DNA from 2 places in the Nonomuraea sp. NPDC050451 genome. Region 2 is predicted to be linked to the other one. Evidence: predicted binding sites of a transcription regulator. Region 2 holds the regulator's gene; the other holds the start of a gene.
What was found. Region 2 encodes HrcA, which represses chaperone genes, less so after heat shock. Its sites were predicted from a motif close to TTGGCACTCTCNNNNNGAGAGTGCCAA; they were not measured.

Region 1: the regulator HrcA is predicted to act here: its motif matches at 12,115-12,141, upstream of groES (co-chaperone GroES).

Annotation. Positions count from the first base shown of each region.
Region 1 is NZ_JBITHZ010000003.1:53,168-68,330, forward strand. Features, by position in the region: gene ACIBI9_RS11535 (NAD(P)H-hydrate dehydratase) at 1-1,420, shown strand, start outside; gene alr (alanine racemase) at 1,503-2,636, shown strand; gene ACIBI9_RS11545 (alpha/beta fold hydrolase) at 2,682-3,734, shown strand; gene tsaE (tRNA (adenosine(37)-N6)-threonylcarbamoyltransferase complex ATPase subunit type 1 TsaE) at 3,731-4,189, shown strand; gene ACIBI9_RS11555 (hypothetical protein) at 4,358-5,041, shown strand; gene ACIBI9_RS11560 (class F sortase) at 5,044-5,580, shown strand; gene ACIBI9_RS11565 (aminoglycoside phosphotransferase family protein) at 5,626-6,555, shown strand; gene tsaB (tRNA (adenosine(37)-N6)-threonylcarbamoyltransferase complex dimerization subunit type 1 TsaB) at 6,599-7,243, shown strand; gene rimI (ribosomal protein S18-alanine N-acetyltransferase) at 7,255-7,686, shown strand; gene tsaD (tRNA (adenosine(37)-N6)-threonylcarbamoyltransferase complex transferase subunit TsaD) at 7,679-8,710, shown strand; gene ACIBI9_RS11585 (hypothetical protein) at 8,747-10,603, opposite strand; gene ACIBI9_RS11590 (methyltransferase domain-containing protein) at 10,790-11,977, opposite strand; gene groES (co-chaperone GroES) at 12,228-12,542, shown strand; gene groL (chaperonin GroEL) at 12,616-14,235, shown strand; gene ACIBI9_RS11605 (hypothetical protein) at 14,307-14,669, opposite strand; gene ACIBI9_RS11610 (hypothetical protein) at 14,906-15,058, shown strand.
Region 2 is NZ_JBITHZ010000004.1:341,186-356,348, reverse strand. Features, by position in the region: gene ACIBI9_RS16645 (PhoH family protein) at 1-629, opposite strand, end outside; gene ACIBI9_RS16640 (histidine triad nucleotide-binding protein) at 721-1,065, opposite strand; gene ACIBI9_RS16635 (SigE family RNA polymerase sigma factor) at 1,346-1,858, shown strand; gene ACIBI9_RS16630 (hypothetical protein) at 1,855-2,508, shown strand; gene ACIBI9_RS16625 (16S rRNA (uracil(1498)-N(3))-methyltransferase) at 2,516-3,241, opposite strand; gene dnaJ (molecular chaperone DnaJ) at 3,243-4,382, opposite strand; gene hrcA (heat-inducible transcriptional repressor HrcA) at 4,394-5,407, opposite strand; gene ACIBI9_RS16610 (hypothetical protein) at 5,875-6,381, shown strand; gene ACIBI9_RS16605 (DUF3097 domain-containing protein) at 6,399-7,205, shown strand; gene ACIBI9_RS16600 (DUF4870 domain-containing protein) at 7,202-7,987, shown strand; gene hemW (radical SAM family heme chaperone HemW) at 7,984-9,204, opposite strand; gene ACIBI9_RS16590 (styrene monooxygenase/indole monooxygenase family protein) at 9,297-10,502, shown strand; gene ACIBI9_RS16585 (glycoside hydrolase family 18 protein) at 10,554-11,801, shown strand; gene ACIBI9_RS16580 (MOSC domain-containing protein) at 12,527-13,162, opposite strand; gene ACIBI9_RS16575 (hypothetical protein) at 13,300-13,788, shown strand; gene ACIBI9_RS16570 (sensor histidine kinase) at 14,547-15,163, shown strand, end outside.

The DNA of each region.
Region 1 (15,163 bases), on a different contig from region 2:
CGAGCACGAGCTGATGGCGCGGCTGCCCGAGGGCACGCTCATGCAGCGGGCCGCCATCGGGCTCGCCGCCGTCTGCGCCGACCTCTTGGGCAGGGTGTACGGGAAACGCGTCGTGCTTCTCGTCGGCAGCGGCGACAACGGCGGGGACGCGCTCTACGCGGGCGAGCGGCTGGCCAGGCGCGGGGCGTGGGTGGGCGCCATCCTGGCCGGGTCCAAGACGCACGAGGCCGGGCTCGCCGCGCTCAGGCAGGCCGGCGGGCGGGTCGTCGGGCGTGACGCCCTGGAGCGCGCGGACCTGATCATCGACGGGCTCGTCGGGATCGGGGCCTCAGGGGCGCTGCGGGAGCCGTACCGGGCGCTCGTCGAGGAGGCGAACTCGGCCCGCGGGCCGATCGTCGCGGTGGACGTGCCGAGCGGCGTGGACGCGAGCAGCGGCCGGGTGGAGGGCCCGGCGGTGCGGGCCCGGGTGACCGTGACCATGGGGGCGTACAAGACGGGCCTGCTCGTCGATCCCGGTGCCGAGTACGCGGGGACGGTGGAGCTGGTGGACATCGGGCTCGGGGCCTATCTGCCCGATCCCGACGTCGCGGCGCTGACCGGCGGAGACGTGGACGTGCTGCTGCCGCGGCCCGGCAACGAGTCCGACAAGTACCGCAGGGGTGTCCTCGGCGTCGCCGCGGGGAGCGACCTGTTCACCGGCGCCGCCGTGCTGGCCGTGGGCGGCGCGTTGCGGGCGGGGGCCGGCATGGTGCGGTACGCGGGCCCCGGCGCCCCTGTCGCGCAGGTGCGCGCGCACTGGCCGGAGGCGGTGGTCACCGAGCTGGACCGGCCCTCCATCGACGACGTGGGCCGCGTGCAGGCGTGGGTGCTCGGGCCCGGGCTGGGCACCGGGGACTGGGCGCAGGAGGTGGCCGCCCAGGTGCTGGCGTCCAACGTGCCCGTGCTGATCGACGCCGACGCGCTGACGCTGGTGGCCAGGGACCGCGGGCTGCTGCGGCGGCCGGCGCCCGTCCTGATCACGCCGCACGCGGGGGAGCTGGCGCGGCTCATCCGCGCCGACCGGGACGTCATCGAGGCCGCCCGGCTGGAACACGTCCGCCGGGCCTCGGCCGAGCTGGGCGTGACCGTGCTGCTCAAGGGCTCCACCACGGTGGTGGCCGAGGAGTCGCGGCCGGTCCGGGTGAACGTCACGGGCACGTCCTGGCTGGCCACCGGGGGGACCGGCGACGTCCTGGCGGGGATCGCCGGGGCGCTGCTTGCCCAGGGGCTGAGCTGCTACGACGCGGCGTCCTGCGGGGCCTTCCTGCACGGGCTCGCCGGGCGGCGGGCCGCCGACGGCGCGCCGCTGACCGCGGCCGACGTGGCCGCGGCGGTGCCGGAGGCCATCCGCGCGGTGACCGGCGAAGGCCGCTCGTCGTAGGGGCGGCGGGTCGCAGGGGCGGGGGCGGAAATCGCGCTCGACCACCCGGGTGAGCTGCCACACTAGAAGGATGTACTCCTCGATGGCCACACCGGCGCAGGCGCGGGTCGATCTGGCCGCGATCAGGCACAACGTGGCCCTGCTCAAGGAGCGGGCCGGCGGCGCGGAGCTGATGGGCGCCGTCAAGGCCGACGCGTACGGGCACGGCCTGGTGCCGGCGTCCGAGGCCGTGATCGAGGGAGGAGCGAGCCGGCTGGGCACCGCGTTCGTCCGGGAGGCGCTCGAGCTGCGCGCGGGCGGGGTGACCGCGCCGATCCTGTCGTGGCTCATCACCCCGGGCGAGCCGCTGGACGAGGCCCTCGACAAGGACATCGAGCTGTCGGCCTCCGACGCGGGGCTGCTCGGCGAGATCGAGGCCGCCGCCCGCCGCACGGGGCGCACGGCCAGGTTGCACCTGGAGGCCGACACCGGCATGAGCAGGGGCGGCTCGCCGCTGGCCGCCTGGCAGGGGCTCCTCGACGGGGCGCTGAAGCTCCAGGCCGAGGGCGTCGTCGAGATCGTCGGGCTCTGGTCCCACTTCGCCTGTGCCGACATCCCCGGCCACCCGTCGATCGAGCAGCAGCAGGAGGCGTACAGGACGGCGCTGAAGCTGGCCGAGCGGGCCGGCGCGGCGGGCTCCCACGTGATCAGACACCTCGCCAACTCCGCGGCCACCGTGACGCTTCCAGAGGCCCGCTACGACCTGGTGAGGCCCGGCATCGCGATGTACGGCCTGAGCCCCATCCCCGAGCTGGGCGACTTCGGGCTCAGGCCGGCGATGACGCTCGTGGCGCAGGCCGGGCTGGTCAAGCGGGTTCCGGAGGGCTCGGGCGTGTCATACGCTCACCTGTACGTCACCGACCGCGAGACCACGCTCGGCCTCGTGCCGCTCGGATACGCCGACGGGATCCTCAGGCACGCGACGGGGCGCGCCGAGGTGCTGGCCGGCGGGCGGCGCAGACCGATCGCGGGCCGGGTGTGCATGGACCAGTTCATGATCGACATGGGCGACGACCCCCTGTCGGCGGGCGACGAGGTCGTGCTGTTCGGGCCCGGTGACGGGGGCGAGCCGACCGTTCAGGAGTGGGCGGATAATCTCGGCACGATCACGCATGAGATCGTGACCAGGATCGGGTCGCGCGTGCCGCGGGTCTACGAGCACAGGCGCTCGGAGTGACGACGGGCACTTCGCGGCGGGCATGAGCGGAGAAGGATCGGGGAGATGACGACGACAACACGGCGCAGGGTAGGCATCGCCGGCGCGCTCGTCGGTGCGGCTTCCGCCGGCGTCGCGGCGGCGGCGCTGGCCAAGCGGTACGCGGTCGGCCGGATCAGGTTGCGCCCCGACACCGAGGCCAGCGAGCCGTTCGGCGAGCTGCGGGGCAGGGAACGCACGCTCATCACCTCAGACGGGAAAGCGCTGCACGTCGAGATCGACGGGCCCGACGACGCCGAGCTGACCGTCGTGTTCTGCCACGGCTACTGCCTCAGCCTGGAGTCCTGGCACTACCAGCGCAAGGACCTGCGCGAAAACTACCGCATGGTGCTGTGGGACCAGCGCTCGCACGGGCGCTCTCAGCGCTCGGGCGCCGACGACAGCACGATCGACCGGCTGGGCGCCGACCTCGCCGAGGTGATCGAGCGGTTCGTGCCGGGCCCGTGCGTGCTGGTCGGCCACTCCATGGGCGGCATGACGATCATGGCGCTGGCCGACAGCCACCCCGAGCTGTTCGCGGACAAGATCCGCGGCGTGGCGCTCATCGCGACCTCGGCGGGCAAGCTGGCCGAGCTCACGCTGGGTCTGCCCGCGATGGTGTCCAAGGCGGTGCACAAGATCGCCCCCTCCACGGTCTCGATCCTGGGCAAGGGCGGCGCCCTGGTCGACCGCACCCGCCGCGCGGGCAGCGACATCGCGTTCCTGATGACCCGATACATGGGCTTCGGCGACTCCAAGAACGTCAGCCCGACCGTGGTCGACTTCGCCGAGTCGATGATCAGGGCCACGCCGACCGAGGTGGTCGCCGACTTCTACCCGGCGCTGATGAACCACGACAAGCTCTCCGCGCTCGACGTCCTCGACCCGGTGCCCACCGCGATCATGGTGGGCGAGCGCGACTGGCTCACCCCGCCCGACCACAGCAAGGCCATCGCCGCCGCGCTGCCCAAGGCGCAGCTCACCGAGGTGCCCGACACGTCCCACCTCATCCAGCTGGAGCGTCCTGGCGTCGTCAACGACGCGCTGCGCGACCTGATCAAGAGGGTGGAGATGCAGTGAGGCTCGCGACCGCCGAGGACATGCGCGCGTACGGCGCCCGCCTGGCCGGGCTGCTGCGCGCCGGAGACCTGCTCGTGCTGTCGGGCGCGCTCGGCGCCGGCAAGACCACGCTCGTGCAGGGCATCGCCGAAGGGCTCAAAGTACGCGGCCCGATCACCTCGCCCACGTTCGTGATCGCCCGGGTGCATCCCTCGCTGCGCCAGGGGCCGCCGCTCGTGCACGCGGACGCCTACCGGCTCGGCGGCAACCTGGAGGTCGACGACCTCGACCTGGACGCCTCGCTCGAAGACTCCGTCACCGTCGTGGAGTGGGGCGAGGGGCTGGTCGAGGGGCTGGCCGACGACCGGCTGGAGATCCACATCGACCGTGAGGCGGGCGAGGAGGCCCGCATTGTCACCATGCGCGGCGTGGGTCCGCGATGGGCCGACACGCCGTCTGAGCCGCTGGAAGGCTAAAACAGCCGTCAATTTTCGGCAATACTGGCACCCTTGACGTACCAGGCCAAAGACATAAATCATGATCGTTGGTCAGGGATTGGCCCAGATTTTCTGGGTATCAGGAGGGGCGACATCCATATTTCTGATGGATGCTGGGTGGTACGACGGCAAAGTGGGGTGCGGCCGGTGCTCAGGGTCAGGCGAGTCGCGTACGCGGGAGCCATCGTCATGGTCGGTCTGACCGGCTGCACGGCCTCCGCCGAGACAAATCCAACAGGCACGGCGACGCCCACCCCCACAGCCAGCGGCACGGCCGCCCCGACCACCACCGCCACGAGCAGCCCGCGGCCCACGACCACGACCACCAGGCAGACCATCTCGGTCCAGCTCAACCCCGACCGCGTCACCGCGGGCGAGACCTCCAAGGTGTGGATCCTGGCCAACTGCCCCGTGCCGACCGGCGGCCCGGCGCACACCGGCACCGGCACCTCGCGCGCGTTCGTCAACGGCGTCGTGCTCAACCCCGTCGCCGGGGCCTCGGCGACCCCCACCGTGACCGCCACGCCCGCCAACGGCTCGCCCTGGGTGCGTGGCGAGGCGCAGGTCTCGGGAACGGTCCGACGCGGCTCCTACCGGGTCGACGTCAAGTGCGACGGCACCAACGACATGGGCCGGGCCACCCTCAGGGTCGCCGCGGCCGAGGCCGTGCCGTCCACCGTGCCGAGCAAGGCGCCCAAGGCGGGCGGCGGGGGCACGTACGGGATGGACGCGAGCGACGACTCCTCGATCCCGATCGGCCCCGCGGGCGTGCTGGTCGGCCTCGCCCTGGTCGCGGGCATCGGTTTCGCGGTCAAGCGCCGCAAGGCGTAGCGATGGCCCGCCCTGGACGGGTGGTGCTCGCCGGCGCCGCCACGGGCCTGCTGCTGGTCGCGTTCGGCAAGAGCATGCAGACCGGCACCACGCCCACCGCGTCGATCGTGCCCGAGAGCATCGACATCCCCTCGATCGACGTCGACGCGCCGCTCATGAAGCTCGGGTTGTCGAAGGACGGCGAGGTCGAGCTGCCCCCGTACGAGAAGCCGAAGGTGGCCGGCTGGTACACCGGCAGCGCCGTGCCCGGCGAGAAGGGCGCCTCGGTGATCATCGGCCACGTCGACACCAAGACGGCCCCCGCCGTGTTCTACAAGCTCAGGCAGTTACGCAAGGGCGAGACCGTCAAGGTCGAGCGCAGCGACGGCAAGGTCGTGAGCTTCAAGGTCGACCATGTCGAGCAGGTGCACAAGGACAGCTTCCCCACCAGGCGCGTGTACCTGGAGGACGGCCTCAAGCTGGTCACCTGCGGCGGCAAGTTCGACTACGCCACGGGTGAATACCTGGACAACATCATCGTGTACGCCTCCCGCGCCTGAAAAACGGTTTGCGGGCCCCTTCCCCTCACCCAGGATCATGGACGCGTGAGTGCGAACACCAGCCCGTCCGCGTCCGGCGTGCGCCTGCCCTGGGGCGATGTGCATCCGCAGGTGCGCGCGGCGGTCGAGGACTTCCTCGGGGCGCGCGTGGCCGAGGCGGTCACCCAGTCCGGCGGCTTCTCCCCGGCGGCCGCGGTCCGCCTGCGCGCGGAGAACGGCAGGCGCGCCTTCGTCAAGGCCGTCGGCCCCGAGCCGAACGCCGACAGCGTCCGCCTCTACCGCGCCGAGCTGGAGATCGCCGCCGCGCTGCCGGAGTCGGTGCCCGCGCCCAGGCTGCTGACCGGCTTCGAACTGGAGGGCTGGGTCGCCCTGGTCTTCGAGGATGTCGAGGGCGAGCATCCCGAGCTGCCGTGGCGGCGCGACCAGCTCGACCGGGTGCTCGGCGCCATCAGGCGGATGTCGGCCGAGCTCACCCCCACCCCGATCGCCGCGCCGCCCGTGGCCGAGACTCTCGACCCGTCGTTCCGCGGCTGGCACCGCCTGCTGGAGGAGGACACGGACGGGCTCGACCCGTGGGCGCTGCGCCACCTCGGCGAGCTGGCCGAGCTCGAGTCCGGCTGGGCCGAGGGGGCGGCGGGCGACACCCTGGTCCACGGGGACCTGCGGGCCGACAACATCCTGCTCAGCGGCGAGCGCGTCTACGTCGTCGACTGGCCGTGGGCCTGCGTGGGCGCGCCCTGGGTCGATCTGGTGGCCATGCTGCCCTCGGTCGGCATGCAGGGCGGCCCCATGCCGCACGAGCTGTTCACCGATCCCGACCCCGCGGTGACCGCGTTCGTCGCCGGGCTCTGCGGCTACTTCGTCCGCCACGGCCGCCTGCCGGACCCGCCGGGACTGCCCACGGTCAGGGCGTTCCAGCGGGCGCAAGGGGTGGTCGCGCTCGACTGGCTCAAGCGTCGTACGGGCTGGTCTTGACTTTTGGAGGCGGCGGGCCGTACGGCGGGTAGGCTAGACAGCCGTGCTGGTCCTGGCCTTTGATACCGCGACACCCGCCGTCACCGCTGCGCTCCACGACGGTGGACGGGTGCTCGCCGAGCACACGACGATCGACGCCCGGCGTCACGGCGAGCTGCTCATCCCCACCATCGAACGCGTGCTGGACGAGGCGGGCGCGGCGCTGCGCGACGTGACCGCCATCGTGGCGGGCAGCGGCCCCGGCCCCTACACCGGGCTGCGCGTCGGGCTGATGACCGCGCAGGGGCTCGCCACCACGGTGGGCGTCCCCGCGTACGGCATCTGCACGCTCGACGCCGTCGCCTACGGCAGCGGGCTCGCCGAGCCGTTCCTGGTGGCCACCGACGCGCGGCGCAAAGAGGTGTTCTGGGCGCGCTACGCCGACATGCGCACCAGGCTCGACGGCCCCTTCGTCGACCGGCCCGCCGACGTGCCCGTGGACGGGCTGCCGGTCGTGGGCGCCGGCGCCGGCCTCTACGCCGAGATCCTCGGCGAGAGCGACGCGCCCCCGTACCCCTACGCCGGGGCCCTGGCCGCGCTCGCGGCCGAGCGGCTCGCCCAGGGCACGCCGCTCGACCCGCCCCGCCCGATCTACCTGCGCAGACCCGACGCCGTCGTGCCCGGGGCGCCCAAGCGGGTGACGGCGTGAAACTCCGGCCGATGACCGAGGCCGACCTGCCGGCGGTCATGTCGATCGAGCGGGCCACGTTCCCGCTCGACGCGTGGAGCGAGGGCATGATGCGCGGCGAGCTGGCCGACATGCCGCGCTCGCGCCACTACGTGGTGGCGCTCGTGGACGACGAGATCATCGGCTACGCCGGGCTCGCCGCCGCGGTCGACCAGGCCGACGTGCAGACCATCGCGGTGCTGGAGAAGCACCAGGGCACCGGCGTCGGCGGCGCCATGCTGACCGAGCTGCTGGCCGAGGCGGGGCGCAGGGGAGCGCGGGAGATCTTCCTTGAAGTACGCGCCGACAACCCGCGCGCGCAGGCCGTCTACCGGCATTACGGGTTCGAGGAGATCGGCACCCGCCGCCGCTACTACGACGACGGCACCGACGCGATCATGATGAGAAGGAATCTTGATGACTGACGAACCACTGGTCCTGGGCATCGAGACCTCCTGCGACGAGACCGGCATCGGCATCGTCAGGGGCCACACCCTGCTGGCCAACACGATCGCCTCCAGCATGGACGAGCACGCCCGCTACGGCGGCGTGGTGCCCGAGGTGGCCTCGCGCGCCCACCTGGAGGCCATGACGCCCACCGTGGAGGCCGCGCTGGCCGAGGCCGGCCTGAAGTTCTCCGACATCGACGCCGTCGCCGTCACCGCCGGCCCGGGGCTGGCGGGGGCGCTGCTGGTGGGCGTGGCCGCCGCCAAGTCGTACGCGCTGGGCCTCGGCGTCCCCCTCTACGGCGTCAATCACCTGGCCGCCCACGTGGCCGTCGACCAGCTCGAACACGGGCCGCTGCCCAAGCCGTGCATCGCCCTGCTCGTGTCGGGCGGCCACTCGTCGCTGCTGCTCGTGCCCGACGTGGCTTCAGACGTGATCTCGCTGGGCTCGACGGTCGACGACGCGGCCGGCGAGGCGTTCGACAAGGTCGCGCGGGTGCTGGGGCTGCCGTTCCCCGGCGGCCCGCACATCGACCGGGCCGCGCGCGACGGCTCGGGCGCGGCGATCACGTTCCCGCGCGGCAAGATCGACGACGGGACGCTCGACTTCTCCTTCTCCGGGCTCAAGACGGCCGTGGCGCGCTGGGTCGAGGCCCGCGAGGCGTCAGGGCAGTCGATCCACGTGCCCGACGTGGCGGCCTCGTTCCAGGAGGCCGTGGTCGACGTGCTGACCCGCAAGGCGCTGCAGGCGTGCCGGAAGTACGACGTGCACGACCTGCTGATCGGGGGCGGCGTGGCGGCCAACTCGCGGCTGCGCGCGCTGGCCCAGGAGCGCTGCGACGCGGCCGGCGTGCGGCTGCGGGTGCCCCGCCCCGGCCTCTGCACCGACAACGGCGCGATGGTCGCCGCCCTGGGCTCCAACCTGGTCGCGGCCGGGATCACGCCGTCGACGCTGGAGATCCCCGCCGACTCCTCGCTGCCGATCACGACCGTTCACGTGTGAGGGCCGTGCCGTCGATGACGGCACGACCCCCGAGGGTCAGTCCTTGGCCCTGGTGGGGCGCAGGAGGGCCTCGGCCAGGGCCAGCATGGTCTCCTCCAGGGCGCCCAGGCGCTTGGTGAGGTCGTCGGTCGCGGGCTGGACGATGCCGGTGACCGTCTCCGTGAGCTGGTCGCGGTCGGGACGCGCCGTGACGAGCTCGGTGAGCGCGTTCGCGGCGGCGGACAGGCGCTCGGCCTGGTCCCCGGCGTGCGCCTGGAGCAGCTCGCTCTGGCCCGCCAGGGCCTCGGGGAGCCGGCCCACGCGCTCGCTGACGGTCTCGATGCGGTCGTCGACGGACTCCAGGTGGGCGCTGGCCTGCTCGGCGCGGGTGGCCAGGCCGTTGAGGTGGGTGTCGAGCCCGTTGAAGCGGGTGTCGATGCCGTCGAACCGGCTGCCCAGGTGCTCCTCGGCCTCGACCAGGCGCTCGTCGATGGAGTCGATCTGGGTGTCGAGCTTGTTGAAGCGGCCCTCGTTGCGCGTGGACAGCTCGCCGAGGCGCTGGTCGGAGGCGACCATGCGCTCGTCGAGGGCGCCGAAGCGGGCGTCGATGCGTACGTCGAGCGCGTCGAACCTGTCGTCGTGGCGCCCGAGGTGCCCGTCGACGGTGCCCAGGCGCTTGTCGACGCCGCCGAGGTGGTTGTCCACGGACAGGAGCCGCTTGTCGACGCCGGCCATCCTGCCGTCGAGGCCGTCGAGCCTGGTGTCGATGTCGGCCAGGCACTCGTCGGCGGACTCCAGGCGGCTGTCGAACCCGGTGAGCCTCGAGTCGAGCCCCGTGAGCCTGCCCTCGACCCGGTCGAGCCGGGCGTCCACGCCGCTGAGCCGGGCGCTCAGGCGCTGCTCGCTCTCGCCGAGCTGGACGGCGAGGTGCTGGTCGGCCTCGTCGAGCCTGGTGGCGAGCCGCAGCTCCACGTCGGACAGGCGGCTGCCGAGCTGCTCGTCGGACTCCTTGAGGCGGCTGGCCAGCCGCTCGTCCGCCTCGACGAGGCTGGTGGCCAGGCGCTGGTCGGTCTCGTCCATCCGGGCGCTCAGCCGCAGGCCGGTCTGGTCGAGCCGGTCGGACAGTCGCTGGTCGGTCTCGTCGAGCCGGTCGGTCAGTCGTTGGTCGGTGTCGTCGAGGCGGGCTGTGAGGCGTTGGTCGGCCTCGTCGAGGCGTGTGGTCAGCCGCTGGTCCGTCTCGTCCATCCGGACGGCGAGCTGCTTGTCCTGCGCGCTCAGCCGGGCGGTGAGGTGCTCCGACAGGTCGCCGACCGCGACCTCGACCCGGTCGGTGCGGGTGCTCAGGTCGGCCATCGACTTGTCGAGCCTGGTGAAACGGCTCGCGGCGGCCTCCATGCTGGTGTTGAGCGTGGCCAGCTTGGCGGCGAAGTCGGACATCCCCTTCGTCAGGCCGTCCGTGGTCTCGAGCACCGTCTGCAGGCGGGTGAGCGCTTCGTCCACCCCCTCGCCCATGGTGCCCAGGTCGGCCCGCAGGCCGGGCAGGTCGGCCACCGGGGCGACGCGGGCGTCCACGTCTCCGATCCGCTCCCCGACGGCGTCCACGTGGTCGCGAACCGCCTCGACGTGCTGAGCCAGCCCCTCCGCCCACATCGGCGGCTTGGCGGTGATGTCGTCGAGCCGCCCGCTGACCGCCTGCAGCGTGCCGCTGAGGCCGCCGAGCTCGCGCTCGCGCACCTCGCGCAGCAGCCACTCCATGCCTTCGAGTCGCTGGCGGATCTCGTCCAGCACGGCCCCCTGCGTGCGCTGCTCGTACACATGATCCTGCGAGGCGCGCGCCAGCAGGTCCCGCATCCTCTCGGAGATGCCGGACTGGCCTCCTGCCTGGAGAAGGGTGGTGTGGTTGGAATGGTCCACCGAAAGCTCCTTTGGCTCGCCGACGGTCTGCCGCGCAGCGGTGGTATATAGGTCGATTTTCAGATGAACGAGCGGGAACGCGGGAAACCGCATCAGGGGAGAACTCCCGTCCGCCCACCTTAGCCTCTCGATCAAGGTCCGTCAGGGGCGAAGTGAAAGATCGAGGTTAACGGCAGAATGACCGGTTCAGGCAGGTGGAGAGGTGTCGCAGATGATGACCGATGGCTTATCGAGGATCCGGGTAAGGATGATAGTTGCTGATTTTTCGCCATTCAGGCGGAGATCAGAGCGGAGGCGCTCGATGTCGACGGCGGAGCCACGCTTCTTGATGGTGACATTTCCCACTAGTCGTTCGCGGAGTGCGGCGCGCAGCTTTTTCCCGGAAAAAGGGAGAACGTCCTCTACTTCATATCTGGCCGCCCATGGGGTGTCGATCGGGTCGTCACCGGTGATGTAGGCGATCATCGGGTCGAGCAGGCGTCCGTTCACGATTTCCGACACCTCTCCCACGAGGTGCGCCCGGATGGCCGCGCCGTCCGGCTCGTAGACGTACCTGCCGGCCGGGCCGACCGGGGCCTCGGCTCCGGTGGGAGTCAGGGTGTGGCCGCCGGGCAGCAGGGTGGCGCGGCGGCGCGCTCCCTCCTGGCCGGTCCAGAGAGCCGCCTCCTTGACCTCGCCCTTGTACGAGACCCACTCGGCCTCGGCACCTGCGGGGATGAACTCGTACGGGATGCCCGGGGCGACCTTGACGCACGCCCGGGAGGCTCTGGAGAGCAGGTCGAGCACCACCGGCCAGGGCGGGGAGTAGGCCATGGGGTCGAACGTCCTGCCCCGGCTCGTCCTCCTGGCCGGGTCGGCGAAGAGCACGTCGTACTCCTCCGGCCGGACCTCGGCCGCGTCCCCCACGGACACTCTGACCCTGTCGCCCAGCCCGAGCGCGTCGGCGTTGGCCCTGGCCACGGCGACGGTCAGCGGGTCGGTGTCCACGGCGGCCACGGTGCAGCCGGCGCGGGCCAGCGCGAGGAAGTCGCCGCCGATGCCGCAGCAGGCGTCCACGACCCTCAGCCCGTGCGGGGGCGCGTCCGACCGTGGACCGGTCAGGCGGCGGGCGCGGTGCTCGGCGACCTCCGTCCGCGTGGACTGCTCCAGGCCGTGCGGCGTGAAGTACATCCGCCCGGCGTCCTCGCCGAACTTGGCCCTGGCGCGCTCCCGCAGCCCCGCCTGGGTGAGAGCCGCGGAGGTCAGGGCGGCGTCGTACGTCTTGCGTAGCTTTGTGGCGGCGGCCACCGGATCCGTGCCCACCAGCTCCACGGCCTCCGCGAGCGCGCGCTGCCCGCGCGGTGTCAGCAGCTCGTCGAAGGCGTCAAGGTCCACATCACCCGACGTTAGCGCCATGTCCGACCCGGTCGGACCAAGGGCGTACCGTGTCCATAGGGGGACGGGTTCGGTCTGATCGCTCTCAGCAGACGCGTTCGTGTTGACTGTCAAGCCCCTCTTGCATATGTTTCCTGTTGGCACTCTCCCCTTGAGAGTGCCAACGTGCGACGAGGCAGGTCTGACACCCGCGACGGCAGGCCCAGCTGGTCGCCTCTTCTAGATCATTCAAATCTGAAGGGGAGGTCCGATCGTGACGACCGCCACCAAGGTTCCCGTTAAGCCGCTCGGCGACCGCATTGTGGTTCAGCCGCTTGAGGCCGAGCAGACCACCGCTTCCGGCCTGGTCATCCCTGACACCGCCAAGGAGAAGCCGCAGGAGGGCAAGGTCCTCGCGGTGGGTCCCGGCAACTGGGATGAGGACGGCGACAAGCGGATTCCGCTCGACGTCTCTGAGGGCGACATCGTCCTCTACAGCAAGTACGGCGGCACTGAGGTCAAGTACGGCGGCGAGGAGTACCTCGTGCTCTCCGCCCGCGACGTTCTCGCGATCATCGAGAAGTAAGCCGGATGTGTCGAGCCCCGGGCGCTCTTGAGGGCGGCCGGGGCTTTCGACGCTAGGAGAGGACTTTCAAGTAATGGCGAAGATCCTGGAGTTCGACGAGGACGCCCGCCGCGCGCTCGAGCGCGGTGTGAACGCCCTCGCCGACGCCGTCAAGGTAACCCTCGGCCCGCGTGGCCGTAACGTCGTCATCGACAAGAAGTTCGGTGCGCCGACGATCACGAACGACGGTGTGACCATCGCTCGTGAGATCGAGCTGGAAGAGCGCTACGAAAACCTCGGCGCCCAGCTCGCCAAGGAAGTTGCCACCAAGACCAACGACATCGCTGGTGACGGCACCACCACCGCCACCGTGCTGGCCCAGGCCATGGTCCGCGAGGGCCTGCGCAACGTGGCCGCCGGCGCCTCGCCGCTGTCGCTCAAGCGCGGCATCGACAAGGCCGCCAAGGCGATCAGCGACAAGCTGCTCGACAGCGCCCGCGAGGTGGCCGACAAGAAGGAGATCGCCAATGTCGCCACGATCTCCGCTCAGGACGCGCAGATCGGCGACCTGATCGCCGAGGCGTTCGACAAGGTGGGCAAGGACGGTGTCCTCACCGTCGAAGAGTCCAACGCCATGGGCATGGAGCTCGAGTTCACCGAGGGCATGCAGTTCGACAAGGGCTACGTGTCGCAGTACATGGTGACCGACCCCGAGCGGATGGAGTCGGTCCTCGAGGACGCCTACATCCTGATCAACCAGGGCAAGATCGCCTCCATCGCGGACTTCCTGCCGCTGCTGGAGAAGATCGCCCAGACGAAGAAGCCGCTGCTCGTGATCGCCGAGGACGTCGAGGGCGAGGCCCTGGCCGTTCTGGTCACCAACAAGATCCGCGGCACCTTCACCTCCGTGGCCGTCAAGGCCCCGGGCTTCGGCGACCGCCGCAAGGCCATGCTGCAGGACATCGCCATCCTCACCGGTGGCCAGGTCGTCAGCGAGGAGGTCGGCCTCAAGCTGGAGCACGTCGGTCTCGAGGTGCTCGGCACGGCCCGCCGCGTCGTCGTGACGAAGGACAACACCACCATCGTCGACGGCGCCGGTGACCCGCAGGCCATCGAGGACCGCGTCAAGGAGATCAGGCTCGCCATCGAGCAGTCCGACTCCGACTGGGACCGCGAGAAGCTGCAGGAGCGCCTGGCCAAGCTCGCCGGCGGTGTGTGCGTGCTGCGCGTCGGCGCCGCCACCGAGGTGGAGCTGAAGGAGAAGAAGCACCGTCTCGAGGACGCGATCTCCGCGACGCGCGCCGCGATCGAGGAGGGCATCGTCTCCGGCGGTGGCTCCGCGCTGATCCACGTCTCCAAGACTCTCGACGACCTCGGCCTGACGGGCGACGAGGCCACGGGTGTCGGCGTCGTGCGCCGCGCCCTGGTCGAGCCGGCCCGCTGGATCGCCGAGAACGCCGGTCTCGAGGGCTACGTGGTGACGCACAAGGTCGCCGAGCTGGAGGCCGGCCACGGCCTCAACGCCGCGACCGGCGAGTACGGCGACCTGATCGCGCAGGGCGTCATCGACCCGGTCAAGGTCACGCGTTCGGCCGTCCAGAACGCCGCGTCGATCGCGGGCATGCTCCTCACGACCGAGGCGCTCGTGGTGGACAAGCCCGAGGAGGAGGCCCCGGCCGCCGGCGCGGGCCACGGTCACGGCCACGGCCACTGACCCGTCTCTTCTCTCGCCACGGCCCGCACCCGAAAGGGTTGCGGGCCGTTCGGCGTTCCAGGGACGGTTGATTACGGGAGGTTCAGCGCGGGCCGAGTGCGCTCGTACAGGACTCCGATCGCGCCGTTGCCGAGGAGCGCCATGTCGGAACATCCGGCGTGGTCGCCGTCGATCCGGTTGGTGGAGTTGTCGTAGTTCCGCCAGGTCGCGCCTTCGTCGAACGACGAGCGCACGTTCATGCCCACCGGGTTGTTGTCCGTCTTCGGGGTGGCGGGCGCCGAGAGCAGGATCCGGGGGTAGGGGGCCCGGTTCCGCCGGCGCAGCAGGGCCGAATGGGTGGGCGGAGCGCTGATCGCGCCGTCGGCCTGGAAACCGCCGTCGAACGACTGCTCGCTCTGGGCCAGGCCGTGGACGGAGGTCTGGTCGTCGGGCACGGCGCCGTTGCGGGCGACAAGTTGTGGCGGACGCCGAACTCGGCGAACGAATGCTTTCAACCGCCCGGCGGCATCTGACCAGCGCGGAGACCCCACGCCGCCGCAGATTCCATGTCTGGCGTACACGGCGTTGCACGATGCCGTCCGCAAGTTGCAGATCCAGGGTCTCCGGGCGACGGCGACCGGCGGCCACCTGGCGGTCCCAGCATGCCGCGCGGGCGCAGTTCGGGGCGTCCATGGGAGCGGTCCTTCGCTACCGCACTACGCGGCACGAAAGCGAGTATCCGGCCAGCCGCACCTGGATCGACGAGGACAGCGTCCGCGATGACCTGCCGCCGGCGATCGCGGCGGTGGACGCGGCGGAACGGGCGCTGACGCGCATTGCCTGATCCCTTCGCCACGGGCGGGGAGGCTGGTGTTGGGCGCCGCCAGGGCCCTTGTGGCGCTTGCGTCCCACGCCTCCAGACGGCTCGAGGGGCCTTGTCGGTCGGCCG
Region 2 (15,163 bases):
ACCATGTCGTGCAGGGCGTCGTAGAGCGGTCGCAGGTAGGGGTCGATCTTCTCGTACAGCGTGCCCGGCAGGAAGCCCAGCCGCTCGCCGGCCTCGACGGCCGGGCGGGTCAGGATGATCCGGTTGACCCGCTTCTCCTGCAGCGCCCGCACGGCCTTGGCCATCGCGAGATAGGTCTTGCCGGTGCCCGCCGGGCCGATGCCGAACACGACCGTGTGCTTGTCGATCGCGTCCACATAGCGCTTCTGGTTGACCGTCTTCGGCCTGATGGTGCGCCCGCGCGAGGAGAGGATGTCGAGCGACAGCACCTCGGCGGGACGGTCGGAGGTCATGCGGAGCATGGCGATGCTCCGCTCGACCGCGTCGGGGGTGAGCTCGCCGCCGCTGCGCAGGACCTCGACCAGCTCCTCGAAGAGCCGCACCACGGTGCCGCTCTCGTCGGGGCTGCCGGTGACGGTGATCTCGTTACCCCGTACGTGGATGTCGGCCCTGAAGGCACCCTCGATGACGCGTAGCAGCTCGTCGCGGGAGCCCAGGAGGCTGACCATCGAGTATTCGTCCGGAATCAGCACCTTGGCTTGAGTGCGCGAGGGAGGTGCCGTACGTCGGGATTCGTGTAGTTCGGACATGGGCAGGCCCGCGGCCTGATGCCTCCAGGTCTCTTGCGTTGTTCGTCTGAGCCCATCGTATCCGGGACCAGGCCGATTGCTCTCCCCAATATCAGCCGGGCGGCCAGGTGAGGCCACGGCCGCCCAGGACGTGGGCGTGCACATGGAAGACCGTCTGCCCGGCGCCGGGCCCGGTGTTGAAGACCACGCGGTAGCCGCCCTCGGCCACGCCCTCCTGCACGGCCACGGCGTGGGCGGTCTTGAGCACGTCGTCGGCCAGCCCGTCGTCGGCCCGGGCGAGCTCCGCGGCGTCGCGGTGGTGCTGCTTCGGGATGACCAGCACGTGGGTCGGGGCCTGCGGGTTGACATCGCGGAACGCCAGCGTCCTGCCGGTTTCGTAAACGATCTCGGCGGGAATCTCCTTGGCGACGATTTGACAGAAGAGGCAATCGCTCACCCGGCCACCCTATCGAGACCCCCGACGTTCGGAACCCGTTGCGAATCGGTAATCAGCTGTGTCGTGCGCAGGAAGATCCACACGGTTAGGGTAAGTGTGCGACACTTCAGCAAAAAAAGAGACGATTCAGGGTCGGGCGAGCGCCACCTGGCGAGGACACGACTGGGTAATGCACCCTAAGGAACCGGGGAAACCTCAAGAACCGGAAGAGCGTAAACCCTCTGGGAAGGCCGCGCGTCCCACTGATGTGACCACCGAAACCCTTCTGGCCGACAGGTCGATGGGGGCGGTGCCGGTCGGGTGGGATGCCGACATGGCCGTGACCGCGCTCTATAGCGCGCATTTTCGGTCGTTGGTGCGTCTTGCTGTGTTGCTGGTGAGAGACATAGCAACAGCTGAGGAAGTCGTGCAGGATGCGTTCGTCGCCATCCACGGTGCCTGGCGCAGACTTCGTGACCCCGACAAGGCACTCGCCTACCTCCGTCAATCCGTCGTCAACCGGTCCCGTTCCGTGCTGCGTCACCGCGCGGTCGTCGAGAAGTACGCCCCCAAGGGCCTGCCGGACGCCCCGAGCGCCGAGAACGGCGCGATCGGCGAGCTGGAACGCTCCGCCGTCATCGAGGCGTTACGGGCCCTGCCGACCCGACAGAGAGAAGCACTGGTTCTGCGGTACTACGGTGATCTGTCCGAAGCTGAGATAGCCCACGCGATGGGCATCAGCAAGGGCGCGGTCAAGAGCCACACCGCACGTGGCATGGCCGCCTTGCGATCCGTTCTGGAGAAAATGTCATGACCCAGCCCCCCGACGAGCACGGAGACCTCCTTCGCCGTGCGCTCCGCGCGGAGGCGGACGCGGTCGTGCCCTCGCCGGACGGACTGGAGATCATCCGCGCCCGCATCGAGCGGCGCGGCGTCCGCAATCTGTTCTGGTGGCGAGCGGGCGCGGCCGCCGCCAGCGCCCTTCTGGTGGCGGGAACGATCGTGATGGCCGTTCCCAGCCTGCGCTCGCAGATCATCGACCAGCCCGCCAAGTGGGTGGACAGCGAGACGACCTCCAAGGTCCCGTCCAACTCCTCCACCACCCGCTCCCAGGAGCCGCCGCCCAGGGAGCCGACCAGCCACGACCAGCACCCGGTGGTGATCCCGGAGATCCCCTCCAAGAGCCCGACGCCGCGGCCCACGAAGAGGGCCGAATCGACCAGCAGGCCCTCGCCGACCCCCACTCCCACGGCGACGACCGAGTGCCCGTCGCCCCTGGCCGAGCAGGCCGAACCGCCGACCGACTGCCCCACGGTCTCGCCGACCCCGTCGCCGTCGCCGTCGGTGGAGGAGACCCTGCAGCCCACGGCGTGCCCGGTCGACGAGTGCCCGGTCGACGACATCACCGACGGTCCGACCGACATGACCAGCCCGTTGTTGGACGCCTCTCACACGACGCCCTGAAAGGCTCCTACCAGCGTCCGGTACGCGTGAGCAGCACGGAGGCCGCCGCCACCCCCGCCGTGGACGTACGCAGCACCGTGGGCCCCAGCAGCACGGGCACCGCCCCGGCCGCCCGGAACCCGGCCAGCTCGTCCTCCGAGACGCCCCCCTCGGGCCCCACGACCATCACGATGTCGCCCGACGCGGGCAGCGCCACGCCGGACAGCGGCTCGGCCGCCTCCTCGTGCAGCACCAGCCCCAGCGCCGCGTCCGCCAGCAGTTTCTCGACCTGCGCGGTGGTGGCGGGCTCCGTCACCTCGGGAAGGTGGAACCTGCGGGCCTGCTTGCCCGCCTCACGAGCCGTCGAGCGCCACTTGTGCAGCCCCTTGGCGACCTTGTCGCCCTTCCACTGGGTGATGCTGCGCGAGGCCGCCCAGGGCACGATGACGTCCACGCCCGCCTCGGTCATCATCTCGACGGCCAGCTCGCCCCGGTCGCCCTTGGGCAGCCCCTGGACGACGACCAGCCGCGGCCGCGGCGGCTCGACCTCGTAGCGGCGCAGCACGTCGAGCCTCAGCGCGTCCTTGAGGACCTCGCGTACGACGCACTCGGCGACCGCGCCGGCGCCGTCCGTCAGATCGATCCGCTCGCCGGCCCTCAGGCGCCGCACGGAGGCCGCGTGGCGCCCTTCCGGGCCACCGAGCGTCAGCTCGGGCCCGTCCAGCTCCTGCGACAGGAAAACCGGGACGGTCACGTCACCTGCCGTTGAAGGCGTCGCGCAGCCGCGAGAAGAAGCCCTGCTGGCCGGGGGCGAACTTGCCCGGCGGCCGCTCCTCGCCCCGCTGCTTGGCCAGCTCGCGCAGCAGCTCCTCCTGCGCGGGGTCGAGGCGGGTCGGGGTCTCGACGTTGACGTGGATCAGCAGGTCGCCGCGGCCGGACTCGTTGAGCCGCTGCACGCCCCGCCCGAACATGGTGATGACCTGGCCCGACTGCGTGCCGGGGCGGACGTCGACCTCCTCGGAGCCGTCGAGCGTCTCGACCGCCAGGATGGTGCCGAGCGCGGCGGCCGTCATCGGGATCTGCACGGTGCAGTGGAGGTCGTCGCCGCGCCGCTCGAAGATCTCGTGGGCGCGCTCGACAATCTCGAGGAACAGGTCTCCGGGCGGGCCGCCGCCGGGACCGACCTCGCCCTCGCCGGCGAGCTGGATGTGGGTGCCGTCCTCGACGCCCGCGGGGATGCGGACCTTGATCGTACGGCGGGTGCGCACCCGGCCGTCGCCGGAGCACTCCTGGCAGGGGTGGCGGATGATGGTGCCGAAGCCGCCGCACTGCGGGCACGGCCGCGAGGTCATGACCTGGCCCAGGAACGAGCGGGTGACCTGGGAGATCTCGCCGCGCCCGTTGCACATGTCGCAGGTGTCGGGGTGGGTGCCGGGCGCCGCGCCGGCCCCGTGGCAGACCTCGCAGAGCACGGCCGTGTCGACGACCAGCTCACGCGTGGTGCCGAACGCCGTCTCGCGCAGGTCGAGCTCGACCCGGATGGTGGCGTTGCGTCCCCTGCGGGCACGCGAGCGCGGCCCCCTGGCGCCGGCCGCGGTGCCGAAGAAGGCGTCCATGATGTCGCTGAAGGGGAAGCCCGCTCCGAAGCCGCCGGCGCCCGCGCCTGCTCCGGCGCCGCCGAAGGGGTCGCCACCCAGGTCGTACATCTGGCGCTTGTTCGGGTCGGACAGCACCTCGTAGGCCTGCGTGATCTCCTTGAACCGCTCCTGGGTCTCAGGATCGGGGTTCACGTCGGGATGCAGCTCGCGGGCAAGTCGGCGGTAGGCCTTCTTGATCTCGTCCTGACTGGCGTCACGGCGCACCCCGAGGGTGGCGTAATAGTCGCTGTTTGCCACTTATCGACCTCTTATGATGCAGCCAGGATCTGGCTGACGTAGCGTGCCACCGCGCGCACGGCGCCCATCGTCACTGGGTAGTCCATCCTCGTGGGCCCCAACACCCCGAGCCGGGCCAGTTGGTTGTCGCCTGAACCGTATCCGGTCGCGACTATGGATGTCCCCCGCAGATAGGGGTTTTCGGAGCCGATGCGCACGGTGAGCGCGGACGGTGTGTCTGCGGATGTCTCGCCGAGCAGTCTCATGAGCACGACCTGCTCCTCCAGCGCCTCGAGCACGTCGCGCAGGCCGGTCGCGAAGTCGGCGCCCGCGAGGTTGGCCGCTCCGGCGAACACGATCTTCTCGTCGTGCCGCTCGACCAGTGTCTCGAGCAGCACCGACAGGATCGTCGCCGCGGCGGGCCGGTCTTCGAGAGGGAGCCGCTCGGGCAGGTCGGCGACCAGCTCGGGCACGTTGCTCAGGCCGCAGCCGTCGAGGCAGGCGTTGAGCACCGCGCGCAGGTGGGCGATGCGGGTGTCCTCGATCACCTCGGGCAGCTCGATGACGCGCTGCTCGACGCGGCCGGTGTTGGTGATCAGCACGAGCATGACCCGCCGGTCGTTCAGCGGCACCAGCTCGACGTGCCTGACCGTCGAACGCGTCAGCGTCGGGTACTGCACCACCGCCACCTGCCTGGTCAGCTGCGCGAGCAGCCGGACCGTGCGGGTGACCACGTCGTCGAGGTCGACCGCGCCGGCCAGGAACGTCTCGATGGCCCTGCGCTCGGCCCCGGACAGGGGCTTGACCTGCGAGAGCCGATCGACGAACAGCCGATAGCCCTTGTCGGTCGGCACGCGGCCCGCGCTGGTGTGGGGTTGGGTGATGTAGCCCTCCTCCTCCAGCGCGGCCATGTCGTTCCTGACCGTCGCCGGGGAGACTTTCAGGTTGTGGCGCTCGGCGAGCGCCTTGGAGCCCACCGGTTCGTTGGTGGACACGTAGTCTTCGACAATGGCGCGGAGCACCGCCAGCTTCCGATCGTCGAGCACGTGCTCACCTCCTGCCTCTGACATCCAAGGAACGCAACCATCTAGCACTCTGTGTTCCTGAGTGCCAAGTGTACGGCTCTCACTCACAAGGTGCGATAACACAAGGTCGCAACCAGGCTCCTAGCTTCTTACAAGGGGCAAGTACCACACTTGCCGACATGAGCGACAACTCCCCGCCTCCGCCGTACGGGCCCCAGCCGGGTTACGGGCCTCAGCCCGGGTCGCAGCCGGGTTACGGGCCCCAGCCCGGGTCGCAGCCCGGCTACGGTCCTCAGCCCGGGTCGCAGCCCGGCTATGGCCAGCCGCCGCAGTACGGGCCTCCGCCTCAGTACGGCCCGCCACCGCAGTACGGCCCGCCGCCCCAATACGGCCCACCTCCTCAGTACGGACAGTACGGCCAACAACCCCAATTCCCCCCACGAATCGACTCGAAAGCCATCAAACCGCGACTTTGGTGGATCGCACTCGTGTGGGGCATCGCCGTGGTCTGCACGATCGTGGGCGTCGTCATATTCACCAACGGCATCGTCAGCAGCGTCGGCAACATAGCCCCCACCAGGACGTTCGCGTCCGGCGAAACCGTGACGGTGCCGATCGACCCGGCGAACAAGCCCGCCGTCTACCTCTCCAGCGACACCGCCGTCCACTACGAGTGCCAGATCACGAACGGGGCCAAGCTCGCCAAGACCACGGGCACGCAGACGGTCACGTCCGGGTCGGTCAAGTGGGAGCAGATCCTCGTGATCAACGCCCCCTCCAGGGGCGACTACCAGCTCTCCTGCACCACGCAGGAGCAGGCCGACGTGCGTTACGGCGTGGGCCGCGAGCTGACCTCGGCCGCGGGCGGCATCGCCGGCGGGGTGATGGCGCTCATCCTGATCCCCGGCGCGGGACTGCTCATCGCCATCGCCGGCACCATCACCGTGCTGGTCCGCCGCAGCGGCGCGCGCAAGCGCCTTGCGGTCGGCGGGTGATTTGCTACGGTCCCCGTGTGTACGAGGGCGATGTGCTGGCGGGGAATTGGCGGCGGCCGGGCAAGGGCAAGATCCCGAAGGTGCCGGCCGAACCGGACCTCGTCGTGGAGGACGCCGACAGCGGCTTCTGCGGCGCGGTGGTGGCCTGCGACAAGGAGGCCGTCACGCTCGAAGACAGGTTCGGCAGGCGCCGGCTGTTCCCGCTCGCGCCCGCCGCGTTCCTGCTGGAGGGCAAGCCCGTGACGCTGGTACGCCCGTCGGCGGCCCCGGCGGGGCCCAGGCGCAGCGCGTCGGGCTCGATCGCCGTGGAGGGCCTGCGGGCGAGGGTCGCCCGGGAGAGTCGCATCTACGTGGAGGGCGTGCACGACGCCGCCCTGGTGGAGAAGATCTGGGGCCATGACCTGCGGGTCGAGGGGGTCGTGGTCGAATATCTGGAGGGCGTGGACCATCTGCCGGCCATCGTGGCGGAGTTCGGCCCCGAGCAGGGGCGCCGGCTGGGGGTGCTGGTCGACCACCTCGTGCCCGGCTCCAAGGAGAGCAGGATCGCCGCCGAGATCACCTCGCCGGACGTGCTCGTCGTGGGGCATCCGTTCATCGACATCTGGCAGGCGGTCAAGCCGTCCGTGCTGCGCATCCCCGCCTGGCCCGCGGTGCCGCGCGGGGTGCCGTGGAAAGAGGGCGTCATCGCCGCCCTGGGCTGGCGTATGGAGCCCGCGGAGGCGTGGCGGCGGATCCTCGGGGCCGTCTCCACGTACACAGACCTGGAGCCGGAACTGCTCGGCCGGGTCGAGGAACTGATCGACTTCGTTACGGAGGCATCATGAGCCAGGACCCACCGCAACCGCCGCCGGACGACGACGCCACCCGCTTCGTCCCCCCGTCGAGCATCCCGCCCAGCCAGGGCTCCGGCCCCCAGCAGCCGGGATACGGCCAGCAACCCGGCTCCTACGGCCAGCAACCCGGCTCCGAGCCCGGGGTTTACGGGCAGCAGCCCGGCTCCGCGCCCGATTACGGCCAGCCGGGGTACGGCCAGCAGCCAGGATCCCAGCCCGGCTACGGCCAACCGGCGTACGGACAGCCTGGATACGGCCAGCCCGGCTATGGGCAGCCTGGTTACGGGCAGCCTGGCTACGGACAGCCTGGCTACGGACAGCCCGGTTACGGACAGCCCGGTTACGGACAGCCTGGCTATGGACAGCACGGTTACGGCTCCGCGCCGCAGCCGCCCGGCTACCCGTACGGCGCGCCTGGCGAGCCGTACATCCCCGGCAGGTTCGGCCCCCGCCCGGGCACCGACGACACCACCATGGCGATGCTCTCGCACCTGCTCGGCCTGCTGGTCTCCTGGGTCGGCCCGCTGATCATCTACCTGATGAAGAAGGACGAGTCCCCCTACGTCAGGGATCAGGCGGCGGAGGCGCTCAACTTCCAGATCACGATGTTCATCGGCTACGTGATCTCGGGCTTCCTGATGATCATCTTCATCGGCGTGCTCCTGCTGCCGGTCGTCTGGATCCTGTCCCTGATCTTCCACATCCAGGCCGCCATGGCCACCAACAAGGGCGAGCGATACCGCTACCCGTTCGCCGTCCGCCTGATCACCTAGACCAGCAGGTCCCTGATCAGGGCGTCGGCCAGCAGCCGCCCCTGGAGCGTGAGCACCATGAGGCCCGACCTGAACGGTCCGGGCTCCAGCAGGCCGCGCGCCAGCGCGCTCGCCACGGCCGGGCGCGCGTCCGGGGCCACCTCGGCCAGCGGGTAGCCGGACGACAGCCGCAGCTCCAGCATCAGCCGCTCGGCCGCCCGGTCGTCGTCGCCGAGCACCTCGCGCGCGTGGGCGGGCGAAGTGCCCGCGGCCAGCCGCTGGGCGTAGGCGGCCGGGTGCTTGACGTTCCACCAGCGGGTGCCGCCGACGTGGCTGTGGGCGCCGGGCCCGGCGGCCCACCAGTCGCCGCCGGTCCAGTAGAGCAGGTTGTGGCGGCAGCGGGCCCGGTCGGAGGTGGCCCAGTTGGACACCTCGTACCAGTCGAACCCGGCCTGGGACAGCAGCTCGTCGGCGATCAGGTAGCGGTCGGCGGCCACGTCGTCTTCGGGCATGGGCAGCTCGCCGCGCCTGATCCTGGCCGCCAGCCTGGTGCCCTCCTCGACGATCAGCGAGTACGCCGACACGTGGTCGGGCCCGGCCTCGATCGCGGCGGCCAGCGAGGCCCGCCAGTCGTCGTCGGACTCGCCGGGCGTGCTGTAGATCAGGTCGAGGTTGACGTGCTCGAACCCGGCCTGCCTCGCCTCCTTGACGGCCGCCGCCGCCCTGCCGGGGGTGTGCCGGCGGTCGAGCACCTGGAGCACGTGCTCGCGCACGCTCTGCATGCCGAAGCTGACCCGGTTGAAGCCGCCCTGGCGGAGCTTGTCCAGGTAGGCCGGGTCGACGGACTCGGGGTTGGCCTCCGTGGTCACCTCGGCCCCCGCGCTCAGCCCGAACTCCGAGCCGATCGCGGCCAGGATCCTGGCCAGGTCTTCCGGGGGGAGCAGCGTGGGCGTGCCACCGCCGAAGAACACTGTCTCCACCGGCAGCTCGGCCTGGCCCAGGACGCGGCGCGCGAGGCGGATCTCCTCGACGACCGTGTCCGCGTAGTCCCGGTGCGAGGCGCCGGGGCCAAGCTCGGCGGCGGTGTAGGTGTTGAAGTCGCAGTAGCCGCAGCGGGTCACGCAGAACGGCACGTGCACGTAGAAGCCGAACGGGCGCTCGCCGAGGCCCCTCAGGGCGCTGTCGGGCAGCTCGCCCGAGGTGGGCACGGGATCGCCGTCAGGCAGGGTGGATGGCACCCCTTCAGTTTGCCGGGTGTTCGAGGGTGCTATCGAACTGCAACCCCCCAGAGGTTCACTGAGGCCGTACCAGCCCGAAGGGGGTTGATCACATGGCCGGCATCGGCATCGTGGGCGCGGGAATCTCGGGGCTGACCCTCGCCCTGCGCCTGCAGCAGCTCGGCGTCGAGGCCAGGCTCTACAGCGAGCAGGACGCCGCCTCCATGCGCTCGGGGCGCCTGCCCAACACGGTGGCCAGGATGGGGCACACCCAGGCGCGGGAGCTGGAGCTGGGCAGCGAGCACTTCCGGGATCCCGGATGCCTGATGAGGTCCGCCAAGCTCTCGATCAAGGGGGATCCGCCGCTGGAGTTCCTGGCCGGGATCTCCGAACCGTTCCACGCGGTCGACTTCCGGCTGCTGCTGCCCGCGTACCTGGACGACTTCACCGGCCGGGGCGGCGAGGTCGTCGTCACCGGCGCGCCGCCGGACGCGGCGCAGGTGGATCGCTGGTCCCGGGAGCACGAGCTGATGGTGGTCACGGCCGGGCGGCGGTCGGTGGCGGAGCTGTTCCGGCGCGACCTGGCGCGCTCGCCGTTCGACCGGCCGCAGCGCGTCCTGACGGCCGGGTTGTACGGCGGTCTCGACCTCGGCCCCATGTTCAGTTACAACGTCTCGCCCGGGTGCGGGGAGATCCTGCGCATGCCGATGATGACCAGGCACGGCGTGGTCTCCAGCGTGCTGGTCGAGGCGGTTCCCGGCGGGCCGCTGGAGCCGCTCTCGCGCCTGCCCGCCGCCGAGGTCGCCGGCGAGCTGGCCGGGCTGCTCGCCGAGCACGCGCCGCGGCTGGCCGAGCGCGTGGACGGGGGCTTCGAGCTGCTGGGCGAGGACGATCTGCTGCAGGGGGCGATCACGCCGGTCGTACGCGAGGCGGTGGCCGAGCTGCCCAGCGGGCGGATCGCGCTGGCCGTCGGCGACGCCTGGATCACCAACGACCCGCTGACCGGCCAGGGCGCGAACCTGGGTTCGGCCTGCGCCTGGATCGCGGCCGACGCCATCGCGGCGGGCGGCCCGTACGACGCCGCCTTCGGCCGCGCCACGGCGGAGCGGATGTGGGAGGCGGCGGCGCCGGTCACCGACTGGACCAACGCGTTCCTGCGCCCGCCGGCCGCGCACGTCGTGACCCTGCTGCTGGCGGCCACGACCAGGCAGGACGTGGCGGACCTGGTCCTCGGCCTGTTCGCGAACCCGGCGTACGCGTGGGCGGTGATCTCGAGCCCCGAGGAGGTGGCGCGGATCGTTGACGGCGGCGGGCCATAGCTCTACTTTTAGGAAAGTTTCCTATAAGTACCCCCTCCCGGGAGTCGCCCCGTGAAGAAAACGATCCTCCTCGCGCTCTCGCTCTTACTCGGCTGCACGGCGATCTCCGCGCCCGCCGAGGCCCGAACCGGCTTCAAACGGGTCGCGTACTTCATCCAGTGGGGCGTCTACGGGCGCAACTACCACGTCAAGGACGTGGACGCCACGGGGGCCGCGGCCAAGCTCACGCACCTGAACTACGCGTTCGGGTTCGTGAACGCCGAGGGCGCCTGCTACTCGGCCGACCCGTGGGCGGACTGGCAGCGACCCGTGCCCGCGGAGCAGAGCGTGGACGGCGTGGCCGACGCGCCCGGTCAGGCCCTGAACGGCAACCTCAACCAGCTCCGCAAGCTCAAGGCCAAGCACCCGGGGCTCAAGACGATGATCTCGCTGGGCGGCTGGACCGGGTCCAAGTACTTCTCCGACGCGGTCCTCACCGCCGAGTCCCGCTCCGCGCTGGCCCGCTCGTGCATCGACCTGTGGCTGCGCGGCAACCTGCCGGACCTGCCCGCGGGCGCCGGAGCCGGGGTGTTCGACGGGATCGACCTGGACTGGGAGTGGCCGGGCTCCTCCGGCGCCGAGGGGAACGTCGTCCGGCCGGAGGACAGGCGGAACTTCACGCTGTTCGCGGAGGAACTGCGGGCGCAGCTCACCGCCTTCTCCCCGAGTGCCCAGCTCACGGCCTTCCTCCCGGCCGCGGCGGCCAAGATCGACGCCGGGTTCGAGGTGCGGCGGGTGTTCAGGGCGCTCGACTTCGCCACCGTCCAGGGGTACGACCTGCACGGGACGTGGGAGGCGCAGACCGGGCACAACGGCAACCTCTTCACCGATCGGCGGGATCCGAACCCGGTGCGGTACAGCGTGGACCAGACCGTACGCGACTACCTGTCCCGCGGGGCACCCGGCCGCAAGATCGTGGTCGGCGTACCCGCGTACGGCCAGGGCTGGACGGGAGTCACCGGCGGCGGCGACGGCCTCTACAAACCGGCCACCGGCCCCGCCGCCGGGAAGTGGGGCCCCGGGACGGAGGACTACAAGGACCTGGCCGCCAAACCCGGCAAGCGCTACCGGGACCTGCGCACCGGGGCCATGTGGCTGTATGACGGGAACGAGTTCTGGTCGTACGACGATCCGGCGGTGCTGCTGCAGAAGGCGGCATACATCCGCCTCAAGGGGCTGGGCGGCTCGATGATGTGGTCCATCGACCAGGACGACACCCACGCCTCCCTGACCTCAGCCCTGTACTCAATCCTCCACTGACCCCAACCGGCTCGCCCCCGAGCTGACCACACACCCCAACCCGGGGCCGGGCGCACACCATGCCACCCGGCCCCTCCCAACGTTCCCCTCCGCACCCCGACCCCCTCCCTGCCGCGCATACCCGAGCGCCGGGTCAGCGAGACGAGGTACGACGGGACGGGGTGCGGAGGGACGGGTGCGGCGAGACGGCGTGCGGCGAGACGGGGTGCGGCAGGCTCGGCGCACCCCGTGCGAGCGCCAAACAGCCAACGCCCGTCCCCTCCAGCACCTCGCCGCCGCGCATCCCGAGCGCCGGGTCGGCGAGACGGGGGTGCGGCGGGGCTCGGCGCAACTCGTGCGGGCGCCCAGCAGCCGATGCCCGTCCCCTCCAGCACCTCCCTGCCGCACATTCCGAGCGCCGGGCCAGCACGCATTCGGCCGAACGCACGCCCACTGCCCTTCCAGCGCCTCCCTGCCGCGCCTTCCAAGCGCCGGGTCGGCGAGACGGGGTGCGGCGGGACGGGTGCGGCGGGACGGGGGGTGCGGCGGGGCTCGGCGCAACTCGCACGGGCGCCCAGCAGCCGACGCCCGACGGCCGTCACCCCCCAGCCACCATGCCCCCTGCGCCCTTTACGCCACCCGCCCCCCTCTAGCCATCAGGCCCCTACAGCCCTTAGGTCACCCACCCCTCTAGCACCTCCATGCCACTCAACCCCTCAGCCACCCAGCAGGAGGGCCGGGCGGGCCTACGAGGGTTGGCCGCTGAAAAGGCGCTCGGCCATGCGATCCCACTCGGCGTCGTGCCCGGGAACGGCCAGGATGCGGCGCAGCGCCTCCTCGTCCCCGTGCCGGGCCCGGAACCAGTCCCCCACCGTCACCCCGATCTCGGGCCGCGAGACGACCACCACCTCGTCGCCGACCCCGAGCTCCCCAAGTGAGACCACACGCAGGTATGCCCCAGGCCGCCCCGCCGCCGTGAATCGCTTGAGCCACCCCGGCTCGTCCATCCAGTTGCGGAACACCACGCACGGTATCCGGGGCCCGCTCACCTCCAGCAGGGCGCTGCCCACCCGCCACCGCTCGCCGATCACAGCGCCCGTGACATCGACGCCGGACGTGGTGAGGTTCTCGCCGAACTGCCCGTTACGCAGCTCCCGCCCGAGCTCCCCTTCCCACCAGTCGTAATCCTCCCTGGCGTACGAGTAGACGGCTTGGTCGGGCGATCCATGGTGCTTCCGGTCAGCCCGCTCGTCACCCGCGAGCCCGTTGGCCAGTACGGCCATCCGGTGCGTGACCGCCCGCTTGTCGATCGCCGTACGCCCCAGCTTCCCCGCCCACCCAGCCTCGACCGATTTGCCCACATTTACGGAGATGACGCCCATGCTTGGACGGTAACCGAGAGCCCGCTCCCCCAGCGACCCGATAACCTCTCACCTCGATCTCCACCCCAGGGTGGAGATCCACGCACTCAACCCACGGGCCGATCCGGTACGCCCCGCCGATCCCTACGGTCAAACCCGTGGAACCCATACTGATCTCTCTCCTCGTCCCCCTCGCCGTGGTGTTCGTCGTCTACCGCCAGATGCAGACCCGACCCACCGCCAAACGGGGCATCCTCTACACCGCGTCCGCCATGATCGTCGTCGGCATCGCATCCGGCGGGGTCATCGATCCCCGGCACCTCGCGCTGAGCCTCGGCCTGGCCCTGGTGGAGGCCGTCATCGCCGTCGCCTTGGGCGTGTGGCGGGCGACGACCGTACGGGTGTGGCTGGACGACGCCGGCGTCTCCTGGTCGAGGGCCACGGGCTGGACCATGCTGGTGTGGCTGGCCTCGGTCGCCATCCGCGTCGGCCTGTACTTCGCCGGAGGCGCCCTCGGCCTCGAACTCTCCACCGGCGGGATCCTGCTGTTCATCGGCCTCACCATCGGCGCCCAGTCGTACGTCGTCGCCCAAAGGGGTCGTGCGCTTTCGAGCACGGACAGGCGACCGGATACCGTCGTGGGGTGATGCGTGCGCCGTACGGAATCGCCCTCACGCTGCAACTCGGGATGATCGCGCTGCTGATCGTGGCCCAGATGGGAGCGACCCCCGCGCCGGGCCTGACCGGCACCGGACTGGCGGTCACCCTCCTGACCGCCGGACTGGGCCTCACCCTGCTCACCACCCTGTACCTCTCACTACGCGACCGACACGCGCAACCCCGTCCCACTCGCCGGGAGTCCCGACAGGAGGTCCCACCGGAGACCCGACACGAGGTCCCGCCGAATGCCCAACGGGAGGTCGCACCGGAGGCACAACGGGAGGCTCCACGGGATGTCCCACGGGCCGACCGAGCGAACCGGCCGGAGATCCAGCGGGAGATCCAGTGGGAGACCCGATGGGCAGCAGGGCCGCCACCGCAGCCGTCGGCGCCAGGCAGCCCGACGGACCCAGGAGTACCAGCACGGGCAGCGGCGACGGGGAGCCGGCCGCAAGGGGAAGTGTCGGCGGCAAGTGGTCTGCCGCAGGCGGTGTCACCGGTGCCAGGTGACCGACCACAGCCGGAGGCCGCGGCGTCAAGCAGTCCGACGCCGCAAGAGCCATCGGCGCCAGGCGACCGACCGCAGTCGGAGCCCCCGCCGCCAAGCAAGCCGGAGCCCTCAAAGCCACCGGAGCTCGGCGGCCCGATGCCGGCGGGTCCGCCAGCGCCGAGCAGCGTGTGGACGCCGGGTGGTGGGCCGGCGGAGGCGGGGGCGGAGGGCTTGCGGGTGCTGCGGGTCTTTGGGGTGCCTGTCGCGCTGATCGCCCTCGCCCTGGCCGTGGTCCTCTCCATCGCCCTCAGCACCCTCACCGACGGCGGCGCCGCGATCGGAGCCCTCCTCATCTGCGTCAGCCTGGCCGTGACGCGCTTCACCCTGCGCCAGGCGCTGCCCATCGGTCTGCTGGCCGTCGGGGGCCTGGTCGTGGCGGGTGCGATCGCCGGCAACCCGGCTCGCGACCTCCCTCTCATCCTCAGCACCTGCCTGATCGTCCTGATCTCGTACGCGGCCAGACAGCGCAAGGCCACCAGGGCCGCCGAGGCGCGAGAGGCCGTGCTCGCGGAACGGGCGAGGATCGCCAGGGAGATCCACGACATCCTCGCCCACTCCCTCTCGGCCCAGCTCGTCCACCTGGAGGGAGCCAAGCTGCTGCTGCGCGCGGAGCGCACGGCCGAAGCGCTCGATCGGGTCACCCAGGCCCGCGACCTGGCCAAGTCGGGGCTCGACGAGGCCAGGCGCGCGGTGCAGGCGCTGCGCGAGGACCCGCCCGCGCTCCCCGTGGCGCTGCGCACGCTGGCGGACGACTTCGAGAGCACCGCCCACCAGGCCTGCACGCTGCGCGTCTCCGGCCCCGAGCACCGCCT